Regions from separate parts of the Tatumella sp. UCD-D_suzukii genome, predicted to be linked through region 1. Evidence: predicted binding sites of a transcription regulator. Region 1 holds the regulator's gene; each other region holds the start of a gene.
What was found. The regulator PurR, encoded in region 1, represses purine synthesis genes. The targets are predictions, from matches to a motif close to CANGCAAACGTTTGCNTG.
Positions count from the first base shown of each region.

Region 2: a site for PurR is predicted at 1,107-1,124, ahead of carA (glutamine-hydrolyzing carbamoyl-phosphate synthase small subunit). Genes of this name have one in related genera too.
Region 3: a site for PurR is predicted at 1,719-1,736, ahead of CG67_RS10135 (amino acid aminotransferase). Genes of this name have one in related genera too.
Region 4: a site for PurR is predicted at 1,796-1,813, ahead of purL (phosphoribosylformylglycinamidine synthase). Genes of this name have one in related genera too.

Region 1 covers NZ_JFJX01000012.1:252,700-255,904, reverse strand. Annotated here, with positions in the region: gene CG67_RS05265 (C40 family peptidase) at 1-230, shown strand, start outside; gene CG67_RS18775 (YnhF family membrane protein) at 351-440, opposite strand; gene purR (HTH-type transcriptional repressor PurR) at 712-1,737, shown strand; gene punR (DNA-binding transcriptional activator PunR) at 1,747-2,649, opposite strand; gene punC (purine nucleoside transporter PunC) at 2,755-3,205, shown strand, end outside.
Region 2 covers NZ_JFJX01000001.1:292,261-295,465, forward strand. Annotated here, with positions in the region: gene dapB (4-hydroxy-tetrahydrodipicolinate reductase) at 86-901, shown strand; gene carA (glutamine-hydrolyzing carbamoyl-phosphate synthase small subunit) at 1,346-2,494, shown strand; gene carB (carbamoyl-phosphate synthase large subunit) at 2,509-3,205, shown strand, end outside.
Region 3 covers NZ_JFJX01000053.1:42,415-45,619, forward strand. Annotated here, with positions in the region: gene asnS (asparagine--tRNA ligase) at 1-143, shown strand, start outside; gene ompC (porin OmpC) at 440-1,519, shown strand; gene CG67_RS10135 (amino acid aminotransferase) at 1,756-2,946, shown strand; gene CG67_RS10140 (MBL fold metallo-hydrolase) at 3,033-3,205, opposite strand, start outside.
Region 4 covers NZ_JFJX01000064.1:178,724-181,928, forward strand. Annotated here, with positions in the region: gene purL (phosphoribosylformylglycinamidine synthase) at 1-1,706, opposite strand, end outside; gene mltF (membrane-bound lytic murein transglycosylase MltF) at 1,977-3,205, shown strand, end outside.

The DNA of each region.
Region 1 (3,205 bases):
GTGATGCCGCACCGGTTAAACGTAATCAGCTGGAAAAAGGTGACCTGGTCTTCTTCCATATTCATGGCCGTGAAAAAGCTGACCATGTGGGAGTCTACCTGGGTGACGGGAAATTTATTCAGTCCCCCCGCACCGGCAAAGATATTCAAATCAGTGCCCTGAGCAACGAATACTGGCAGAGCCACTACATCGGTGCCCGCCGGGTAATGACCCCGAGTACCGTTCGTTAAGAGAGTACAGGCTACTGCCCCTTCCCGGGCCGAAAGCATAAAAAAGCCTGAACAGTGTTCAGGCTTTTTTATTATCTGTTGCGGGACAGCACTGCACTCCCGCAAGCCGGGAGACCCCGGTTAATGCAGAATTGCTGTAAAACTGAATGCAGAAATCATCAATAAAGCAACAATCGTGGTGGTCAGTGCCAGTTTAAGATCAGTATCAATGCGTCCCCCTTCTCATAAGCACAATAACTGTATGGATATTATTATAATTACCACACTGTTGCGCAAAAATCTCGTTTTATTGTCCTGACCTTGCTAGAATTGCCGCCCTTCGTTGCGCAACGATGATGCGTGCTGAAATTTCAAGCGCTATTATCGTCCCGTCACAGGTAAATCGTCCCCCCTACACTACGAACGATTGCCGGAGTCAGGGTAAACGCAAACGATTAACTCAGCCAGCACAGAATAATGATAAACCCGGAGTAAGAATTGAATGGCAACTATTAAAGACGTGGCGAAGCGAGCAGGGGTTTCCACCACCACTGTTTCACATGTCATTAATCAGACCCGCTTTGTTGCGGAAGACACCTGTAAGGCCGTCCGGGAGGCAATTAATGAATTGCATTATTCCCCGAGTGCCGTCGCCAGAAGTCTGAAAGTGAATAACACCCGGACCATAGGATTGCTGTCGACCTCTCTGGAAGCTCCTTATTTTGCAGAGATCATCGAAGTTATCGAAAAGAAATGCTTTGAGCACGGTTATACCCTGATCCTCGGCAATGCCGATAATGATCTGAAAAAACAGCGTGCCTATCTGTCGATGATGGCACAAAAGCGTGTCGATGGTCTGCTGGTTATGTGTGCAGAATACCCACAGGATCTGCTGGATATGCTGGAACAGAACCGTAATATTCCGATGGTCGTTATGGACTGGGGAGTTTCCCGTGGGGACTTTACCGACACCATCCTGGATAATGCCTTCCGGGGCGGATATATGGCCGGACGCTACCTGATAGAACGTGGCCATCGTGATATCGGCTGTATCCCGGGCCAGATGGAACGCAACACCGGCGGCGGACGCCTGTCAGGCTTTTTGAAAGCGTTACAGGAAGCCGGTATCACCCTGCGTGATGAATGGCTGGTACAGGGTGATTTCGAACCGGAGTCCGGCTATCAGGCGATGCAGCAGTTGCTTTCGCAACCGCAACTGCCTACCGCCGTGTTCTGCGGTGGCGATATTATGGCTATGGGTGCCATTTGTGCGGCTGACGAACAGGGATTACGCGTACCGCAGGATATATCAGTGATCGGCTATGACAACGTACGTAATTCACGTTACTTCAGCCCGGCGCTGACCACTATTCACCAGCCTAAACGTGAACTGGGTGAAAAAGCCCTGGAAATGTTGCTGGATCGTATCGTCAATAAACGCGATGAACCCCAAACCATTGAGGTGAACCCGCGACTGATTGAACGTCGCTCGGTGATTGATGGTCCTTTTGTCGATTATCGTCGTTAAGCACACCTTTTATTCCCTCAGCCATTCCTGGTTCAGTGTGTCGGTATCCCCGAGGTAGTCCAGAATCCACCGCAGGGCCGGTGAACTCCGCTCCCCGGCCCAACTGACACAACAGGGGCTTTCCGGAAACGGTGCAGGTAACTGTAATTCCCTGACTTCCCCCCGGGATAGCAGTGGCCTGGCCAGGTGGCCAGGTACCATGGCTACACATAACCCGGCCCTCACGCAGTCGAGCCCGGTCTGCCAGTCCGGCACCGGCATACGCCGCTGGTTATCCAGCGACCAGGTGATACGTCGTGGCAATGCCCGGGAGGTATCTTCCAGCATCAGTGAGGGCCAGGCACGTAACCTCTCCTCTCCCGGCGGGCCGCCGTTAGCCAGAGGGTGGTCGGCACTGACAATGCACCGCCAGTTCAGGTGGCCCATATCACGGAAATCAAAACGCCCGGTCACCGGCACGGCCCGGGTTGCACCGATAGCCATGTCCACCCTGCCATCAGCCAGCGCATCCCATACCCCGTTAAAGACTTCTTCACTGATGTGCAGTTCGATATCAGAGAAATGACGATAAAAATCGGTCACCAGTTGCTGCATACGTTGTCGTTTAACAATCCTGTCCACGGCAATGCTTACCTGCCCCCGCCAGCCATTCGCCAGTTGCTGACATTGCCGACGGGTGGATTGCATTTTTTTGATAACCCCGCGGCTTTCACGGACAAAATGTTCACCTGCCGGAGTGAGAACGACGTCCCGGTGCTGACGCTCAAATAAAGGCACCGCCAGCCACTCCTCAAGCTGCCTGACCGTATAACTGATCGCCGAAGGCACGCGATGAAGCTCTCTGGCCGCTGCACTGAAGCTGCCATTCCTTGATACCGCATCGACGACTTCGAGTGCATATTCAGACCACATAATGACCTTTCAAATTTTTTAAACGTTAATCTCAAATATTACCGATTCACAACAAGCAATGCACCCTTTTACACTTTGCGCGAAATTTTTATCAGAGGAGATGTCATGAGGCATCCGGTGTTGTTTTTAATTTATCTGGCCTTACTCAGTATGCTGGGCTTTCTGGCTACGGATATGTATTTACCTGCCTTTGGTGCAATGAAACAGGACCTGGGCACCAGCGCCGGGGTGATCAGCGCCAGCCTGAGCCTGTTTCTGGCCGGTTTTGCCTGCGGTCAGTTGCTGTGGGGCCCCCTGTCTGATGTGACAGGACGGAAACCGGTATTACTGTGCGGGCTGGGAATTTTCGCGGCCAGTTGCCTGGCCATGCTATGGGTGACATCTCCGGTGATGTTACTGGCCCTGCGTTTTATCCAGGCCATCGGTGTCTGTGCCGCCGCCGTCAGTTGGCAGTCACTGGTGCTGGACCATTATCCGGCTTCACGTAGTCAGAAGATTTTTGCCACCATCATGCCCCTGGTCGCACTGTCACCGGCACTGGCCCCGTTGCTGGGCT
Region 2 (3,205 bases), on a different contig from region 1:
TTCTAATGATATTTTTTTTTGCTGGTACTGGCTCTGGTGGCTGGTTACCCTGACTCCGCATGCATATGTACAGGAATGAATAGTTATGAGTAATATCCGAATAGGTGTTGTCGGAGCTTCCGGAAGAATGGGTCGTCAATTAATTGAAGCGACGATGCTGGCTGAAGGGGCTACCCTGGGTGCCGCAGTCGTGCGTCAGGGATCATCTCTGGTGGGCTGTGATGCCGGTGAATTAGCCGGAGGTGCCAAAACCGGTGTGCTGATCAGTGACAGCCTGGAAGCGGTGAAAGATGACTTCGATGTGCTGATCGATTTTACACGTCCTGAAGCGACTTCTGACTACCTGAAGTTCTGTCAGGCGCATCATAAAGCTATCGTGATAGGCACGACCGGATTTGATGAGGCCGGTAAACAGGCTATCCGGGCTACCGCAGAGTCTGTCCCGGTCGTTTTTGCTGCAAATTTCAGTGTCGGTGTAAACCTGGTTCTGAAACTGCTGGAGAAAGCGGCTAAAGTTATGGGCGAGTACAGCGATATTGAAATTACTGAGGCCCACCATCGTCATAAAGTCGATGCTCCGTCAGGTACAGCTTTGGCGATGGGGGAATCCATTGCTGATGCCATGAACTGGACACTCTCTGAACATGCTGTTTATAGTCGTGAAGGGCATACCGGTGAGCGTAAACCGCAGACTATCGGTTTTGCGACAGTCCGTGCCGGCGATATTGTCGGAGAACATACTGCAATGTTTGCCGATATCGGAGAGCGGGTAGAGATTACCCATAAGGCCTCCAGTCGTATGACTTTTGCAAATGGCGCAGTAAAGGCTGCTTTATGGCTAAGTCATCATAAAAATGGCTTTTATGATATGCGGGATGTGCTTTCATTGAACGATATCTGATTTTCCAGGTTAGTGTCTTTGTTGTAATGCCTTAATTTTAAAGGGGGATTCTATATCTCTCTTTTATTTTGAGGTCTTGGGTGTGTTTTTTAATTTAGCCCGGTGTTATCCTTTCTTATCGCTCTTTTCTTCTTCTTATTCTCCCTGTTAAAAGTGTTTATGCTCATATATTGCACAGCAATCTCCGTCGGAGGACACATTTCTTCAGGCAATCGTTTTATTCACCCTCCATATATGCCTTTTTATGGCTATTTTATGGTTTTTACTCCCAGTGGCGTAAAAAAAACAACTTTATCCGCTTTCAGACTGGACATCAGTTACGCTGCTCATTAGAATGCGCCCAATTTGCCGAAAATCGAGTATTCAGCGTTTTTTGGATTGATTCAGGCGATGCTTATGAATTAATATGCAGGTATAGTGACTATTTATTCCCCGGAGGAAGTTTTGATTAAGTCAGCAATCCTGGTTCTGGAAGACGGAACCGAGTTCCATGGCCGGTCCATAGGCGCAAGCGGGTCGGCAGTCGGAGAAGTCGTTTTCAACACATCAATGACCGGCTATCAAGAAATTCTTACTGATCCTTCCTATTCCCGCCAGATTGTCACTCTTACTTATCCCCATATTGGTAATGTTGGTACTAACCCGGCTGACGAAGAGTCATCCCATGTTCATGCTCAGGGCCTCGTTATCCGCGATCTGCCACTGATCACCAGCAATTACCGTAGTAAAGAAGACCTTTCTGCTTATCTTTCCCGTCACAACATCGTCGCTATCGCCGATATTGATACCCGTAAACTGACCCGCCTGCTGCGCGAAAAAGGGGCTCAGAACGGCTGTATCATTGCAGGTGATGCACCGGATGTGGCTGCGGCCTTAGCCCGGGCGAAAGCCTTCCCGGGACTGAAAGGGATGGACTTAGCGAAAGAAGTGACCACGCAGAAAAGCTATTCCTGGACACAGGGGAGCTGGACGCTGAGTGATGAACTGCCTGCGCCGAAAGACGAAAGTGAACTGCCGTATCACGTGGTGGCTTATGATTTCGGTGCGAAGAGCAACATCCTGCGTATGCTGACCGACCGTGGATGCCGCCTGACCGTGGTTCCGGCACAGACTTCTGCTGAAGAAGTCCTGAAAATGGCACCGGACGGGATTTTCCTGTCTAACGGACCGGGGGACCCGGAGCCTTGTGATTATGCCATCAGCGCGATTAAAGAATTCCTGACCACAGAAATTCCGGTGTTTGGTATCTGTCTCGGTCACCAGTTGCTCGCTCTGGCGAGCGGTGCGTCAACCGTAAAAATGAAACTGGGACACCACGGCGGAAACCATCCGGTCAAAGATCTGGACCGTAATGTCGTGATGATCACTGCGCAGAACCATGGCTTCGCCGTCGATAAAGAAGACCTGCCGGAGTGCTTACGCGTCACTCATACGTCACTGTTTGACCATACCGTGCAAGGGATCCATCGTACGGATAAGCCTGCATTCAGCTTCCAGGGACACCCGGAAGCGAGCCCGGGGCCGCATGATGCCGCGCCATTGTTCGACCATTTTATCGAGTTAATCAATACCTACCGTTCAGCAACCCGGTAATCAGGAGCTAATCAATGCCAAAACGTACAGACATAAAATCCATCCTGATCCTGGGTGCCGGTCCGATTGTTATTGGTCAGGCTTGTGAATTTGACTATTCCGGTGCACAGGCGTGTAAAGCCCTGCGTGAAGAGGGTTACCGCGTTATTCTGGTGAACTCAAACCCGGCAACCATCATGACCGACCCGGAAATGGCCGATGCGACCTACATTGAGCCGATTAACTGGGAAGTTGTGCGCAAAATCATCGAAAAAGAGCGTCCGGATGCTGTCCTGCCGACCATGGGTGGGCAGACGGCACTGAACTGCGCCCTGGAACTGGAAAGACAAGGCGTACTGGAAGAGTTCGGTGTCACTATGATTGGTGCAACTGCTGATGCGATTGATAAAGCAGAAGATCGCCGTCGTTTTGATAAAGCGATGAAAAGCATTGGCCTGGACACTGCGCGTTCAGGTATCGCACATACGATGGAAGAAGCATTTCAGGTAGCTGATGATGTTGGCTTCCCTTGTATCATCCGCCCATCCTTTACTATGGGTGGCACCGGGGGCGGAATTGCTTATAACCGCGAAGAATTTGAAGAAATTTGTACCCGCGGGCTGGATCTTTCCCCGACCAATGAGCTGCTGATTGATGAATCACTGATTGGCTGGAAAGAGTATGAAATGGAAGTGGTCCGTGACAAAAATGATAACTGTATCATTGTTTGTT
Region 3 (3,205 bases), on a different contig from region 1:
ATCGCGATCTGCGTCGCTACGGTACGGTTCCGCATTCAGGATTTGGTTTAGGCTTCGAACGTTTAATCGCCTATGTCACCGGTGTACAAAATGTAAGAGATGTTATCCCTTTCCCGCGGACTCCACGTAACGCCAATTTCTAAATGTCAATTAATCAATAACAATTTCATATAGATAATAAAGCCGGCAAATGCCGGCTTTATTACTTTATGAAATATTGATTCATCTCATAAAGTTCCCCGTTTTTTACATTCAGAAACACATATTTTCTATTTGAAACCAGAACTATGGTTTTGTAGCATATTCGCGCTAGAAATAGCACCGTATGAATGGAAAGATGCCTCAGACACATAAGGACACCAAACTTCATCAATGGTTTCGTAAAGAATTATTGACAGAAGTGAGAGTAGTCTCTAATAAACTCCAACGAGGGTAATAAATGATGAAGCGCAACATTTTAGCAGTTATGATCCCGGCTCTGTTAGTTGCAGGCGCAGCTAATGCCGCAGAAATTTATAATAAAGACGGCAACACGGTGGATCTGTACGGTAAAGTCGACGGAGTGCACTACTTTTCAAAAGATACCGGTAACGATGGCGACCAATCTTATGCCCGCCTGGGTTTCAAAGGTGAAAGTCAGATCAACAACTGGCTGACCGGTTATGGCCAGTGGGAATACGCCCTGCCAGCAAATAACTCAGAAGGTAGTGACGCGAATACCGGTGTTCATACCCGTCTGGGCTTTGCCGGTCTGAAAGCAGGTCAGTATGGTTCATTCGACTACGGTCGTAACTACGCTGTCGCATACGACGTTCTGGGCTGGACCGATATGCTGCCAGAATTCGGTGGTGATTTCGGTTACACCGACACCATGACCGGTCGTGCTACCGGTGTTGCGACCTACCGTAACACCAACTTCTTTGGTCTGGTTGATGGCTGGGATTTCGCCGTTCAGTACCAGGGCAAAAACGACCGTTCAGAAGTTCAGCGTGCTAACGGTGACGGCTACGGTATCTCTACCAGCTATACCTCTCCAATCGGCGTAGCAGTAACAGGTGCATTCTCTTCTCAGGACCGTACCGCTAAGCAAAATGCAGCCGCTCTGGGTAAAGGCGACCGCGCTCAGGTGTGGGCGACCGGCCTGAAGTATGATGCAAACAACGTTTACCTGGCAGCAACCTATGCTGAAGGCCTGAACGCAACACCTGTCTCAGGTACAATTAACGGTAATTCAGTCTCCGGTTTCGCTGACAAAACTCAGGATATTGAGCTGGTTGCTCAGTATCAGTTCGATTTCGGTCTGCGTCCTTCTCTGGCATACGTCCAGACTAAAGGTAAAGACATCGGGAACCTTGGCGATGTCGACCTGGTTAAATACATTGAAGTGGGTGCGACTTACTACTTCAACAAAAACATGTCTACCTATGTTGATTACAAAATCAACCAGCTGAATGACAACAACAAACTGGGTCTGGCGACTGACAACATCGCTGCTGTAGGTCTGGTTTACCAGTTCTAATCCATGCCGGTTTAGTCCTGAAACGGGGTCTTCTGACCCCGTTTTCTTTTTTTAGCCCCTGTTATTCTCCCCCGTTTGATCCGTCCGCAACTCCCCTGCGATTTCTGAGCCCGGCTCATTGTAAAACTTTGATCCCCCGCGGATAAAATTCCCAAACAACTGTTGGCAATTTCCGTCTATCGGGATAACCTTGGATTTACGCGCAAACGTTTATATTTATCAATCGGATCTCACTCATGTTTGAATCAATTTCTGCTGCACCTGCCGACCCTATTCTGGGACTGGCCGATCTTTTCCGGGCGGATAACCGGCCTGACAAAATTAATCTGGGTATCGGTGTTTATAAAGATGAGACCAGCAAAACCACTATTCTGACCAGTGTAAAAAAAGCTGAGCAATTCCTGCTGGAAAATGAAACGACGAAAAGCTATCTCAGTATTGATGGCTATCCGGAATTTGCCCGACTGACTCAGGAGCTGTTGTTCGGCAAAGAGAACCCGATTATCACCGAAAAGCGTGCCTGCACGGCGCAGACACCGGGAGGCACCGGAGCACTGCGCGTGGCGGCTGACTTCCTGACCCGCCAGACTAACGTTAAACGTATCTGGGTAAGCAACCCAAGCTGGCCAAACCACAAAAGTATTTTCACTGCCAGCGGGCTGGAAGTCTGTCATTATGATTACTATGACGCGGCAACCCACCAGCTGGACTTCCCGGCCATGCTGAATTCTCTGGAACAGGCCGTTGCCGGCGATGTCGTCCTGTTCCACGGATGCTGTCATAACCCTACCGGGATTGACCCGACGCCGGAGCAATGGCAGCAGCTGGCAGATCTGTCTGTTTCCCGTGGCTGGTTACCTTTATTCGATTTTGCCTATCAGGGGTTCGGACGCGGACTGGATGAAGATGCTGAGGGGCTGCGTATCTTTGCCAGGCAGCACAAAGAGCTTATGGTGTGCAGTTCCTATTCCAAAAACTTCGGACTGTATAACGAACGTGTAGGTGCTTTCACGCTGGTGGCAGAAAATGCAGATATCGCTACTGCCGCATTCAGCCAGGTGAAGTTTGCAATTCGTGCAAACTATTCTAACCCGCCGTCACACGGTGCGGCGGTGGTCGCGACGATCCTGGGTGACGATACCCTGAGAACACTGTGGGAACAGGAATTATCGGACATGCGTCAGCGTATTCAGCGTATGCGTCAGCTGTTTGTGAATACCCTGACAGAGAAAGGCGCGAGTAAGGACTTCGGGTTTATTCATCAGCAAAGTGGTATGTTCTCTTATAGCGGACTGACCACTGAACAGGTACACCGCCTGCGCAATGACTATGCTATCTATGCCGTTGACTCAGGTCGCATCAATATTGCCGGAATGACGCCTGATAATATGTCCGTACTCTGTGAATCAATTATCGCCGTGTTGTAATTGATCTCTGTGCATGAAAAAAGCCATCCCGACGGATGGCTTTTTTGTGGGGCATTTTCCGAAACAGTCAGCGCTGGCGCGGGAATTCACTGTAAAAACGGATTAGTGATACGTTCTATCCCCAGCGTGGATGACGGCCCATGCCCGGGGATAAAAGTAATGTTATCCCCTAAGGGTAAAAGTTTTTCTCCTATCGAAGTCATTAACTGCTGATGATCGCCCTGTGGAAAATCACTTCGGCCCACCCCGCCTTTGAAAA
Region 4 (3,205 bases), on a different contig from region 1:
CGCTGACATAACTGCTCAAACAGTGGCAGTTTGTCCGGCGAAACGGCTAAAACATAACGTTCCTGCGATTCATTACACCAGACTTCCAGCGGACTCATGCCCGGCTCATCGTTCAGGATATCACGCAGATTGAAACGACCACCGCGTCCCCCGTCACTGACCAGCTCTGGCATCGCGTTAGACAGACCACCGGCACCGACATCATGGATAAACAGAATCGGGTTCTGTTCGCCCAGCTGCCAGCAGCGGTCAATCACTTCCTGACAGCGGCGCTCCATTTCCGGGTTGTCACGCTGAACAGACGCAAAATCCAGGTCGGCATCTGACTGGCCGGAAGCCATCGATGACGCGGCACCGCCGCCCAGGCCGATATTCATCGCCGGCCCCCCTAATACGATCAGTTTGGCACCGATGCTGATCTCGCCTTTCTGGACATGATCACCACGGATATTACCGATCCCCCCGGCCAGCATAACGGGCTTATGGTAGCCTCGCAGCTCTTCGCCGTTATGACTCGTCACCCGGGCTTCGTAGGTACGGAAGTAACCGTTCAGCGCCGGACGACCAAATTCATTATTAAATGCAGCACCGCCCAACGGGCCATCGGTCATAATGTCCAGCGCGGTCACAATACGGTCCGGTTTACCGAAATCCTGCTCCCAGGGTTGTTCAAAGCCCGGGATACGCAGGTTAGAAACAGAGAACCCGCTCAGGCCCGCTTTAGGTTTAGCACCGCGTCCGGTCGCCCCCTCATCACGGATTTCCCCCCCGGAGCCGGTCGCCGCCCCCGGCCATGGAGAAATCGCTGTCGGGTGGTTGTGAGTTTCGACTTTCATCAGGATATGAGCATCTTCCTGATGGAAATCATAAACACCCTGTTTATCGTCGGCATAGAAACGCCCGACCTTTGAGCCTTCCATCACTGCGGCATTATCTTTATAGGCCGACAGCACATGCTCAGGGTTTTTCTCAAAGGTATTTTTAATCATTTTAAACAGCGACTTCGGCTGTTTTACGCCATCGATGACCCAATCCGCATTAAAGATTTTATGGCGGCAGTGCTCTGAGTTGGCCTGAGCAAACATATAGAGTTCGATATCGTTAGGATTGCGTCCCAGTCCGGTAAACGCTGCCAACAGGTAATCAATTTCATCCTCTGCCAGAGCAAGACCGAGAGAAGCGTTTGCCTCCTCCAGTGCCTGACGGCCCTTACCGAGAATATCTACCGCTTTCACCGGCTGAGGCTGGTGCTGAACAAATAGCTGTTCCGCCTGAGTCAGTGAGGTGTAAACCGTTTCCATCATCCGGTCATGTAATAAAGCAGACAGCTCAGCCCACTGAGATCCCGAAATCGTCTCAGCCTGGATATAGAACGCCAGCCCTCTTTCCAGACGGATGACTTTCGCCAGTTCACAGTTATGAGCAATGTCTGTCGCTTTAGAAGACCAGGGGGAAATCGTCCCGGGACGTGGAGTGACCAGCAGTAAACGTCCGGCAGGTTCATGCTCCGCCAGTGAGGGGCCGTATTTAAGAAGACGTTGAAGACGGTTTTTTTCATCCTCGGTCAGGGGAGAACTGACATCGGCAAAATGTACATATTCAGCATAAATATCGCTGACGGGCAGGTGAGCATTTCTGAAACTGTTCAGGAGTTTGTTAATACGAAATGCCGACAGAGCGGGCGAGCCACGCAAAATTTCCATCATTAAAGATCTCTCGTCTTCGAAACGCCGGACGACGCTTCATTGGGCGCAACAGGGGAAAACGGACGCCATTATAAAGAATAACCCTCTGTTACGAAACCGTTTGCGTTGAATTTCTGCGGATAATCCTGAGGTCAAAAAACAAACATTTCTTGCTATAAAAGTTGCTCTTTGCCGCTTTGTTGCTCAGAATGCACCTCGCTCCGGGCTGTTTACCCTCTGTTACATTCCTGCCAAAAGGCTAAACCCGGAGCTGATTAACGAGATAACTTATTGAAATATTTTAAATTAAATTATCTTTTGATCGGTCTTGTCACCTTGTTACTGGCAATCGCTTTATGGCCTGCTATCACCTGGCATTCAGGGACACAAGATACTCTGTCGCAGATCAAATCCCGCGGAGTGTTACGTGTCAGCACCATAAGCTCTTCTCTGACCTGGCAAAAGAACAGCAAAAATCCGACCGGGATGGATTACGAGCTGGCTAAACGCTTTGCAGATTATCTGGGCGTGAAGCTGGAAGTGTCCGTACGTCCGAACATTGAAAGTCTGTTTGATGACCTTAATCATCATCGCGCAGATATTCTGGCGGCCGGACTGGCATGGGACCCGGAGCGCCAGCGTGATTACCGTAGCGGCCCTGCTTATTATATGACGACACAGCAACTGGTTTACCGGGTGAATAAACCTCGCCCGAAAAGCCTGGATGATTTACATGGCACCTTATCCGTTCCCTCTGAATCGTCCTTTATTTCGACGCTGGAGGCGTTCAAAGCGAAGAAGTATCCCGGGCTCAGCTGGCATGTTGAAAAGAAACTGAGTCCGCAAGCCATGCTGGAACAGGTGGCTGACGGAAAACTGGACTATACCATCGGTGACTCAGCCACTATCGGTATGATGCAGCGGATCCATCCGCAACTGGCCGTGGCCTTCGATGTAACCAATGAAGCCCCGGTAAACTGGTATATGGCGAAGACGGCTGATGACAGTCTGAATGCCGCAATGCTGGATTTTTACAACCAGCTTAACGAAGATGGCACCCTGGCCAGACTGGATGAGAAATACCTGGGACACACCGGTAATTTTGATTACGTAGATACCCGGACGTTCCTGCGGGCTATCGATAGTACATTACCGTCATTGCAGCCCCTGTTCAGGAAGTACGCCAGCCAGATAGACTGGCGACTGCTGGCCGCCGTTGCTTACCAGGAATCCCACTGGGATCCGCAGGCCACCTCTCCGACCGGGGTCAGGGGAATGATGATGCTGACCCGTAATACGGCAGACAGCCTCAATGTCACTAATCGCCTTGATGCTGCGGAAAGTATTCGCGGCGGCAGCCAGTATTTACAGGAACTGATGGATAAAGTTCCACAGACGATCCCCCCGGATGAACGTATCTGGTTCGCCCTGGCGGCTTATAATATGGGCTTTGCTCATATGATGGATGCCCGCAAGCTGACCATGATGCAAGGGGCGAATCCGGACAGCTGGGCAGATGT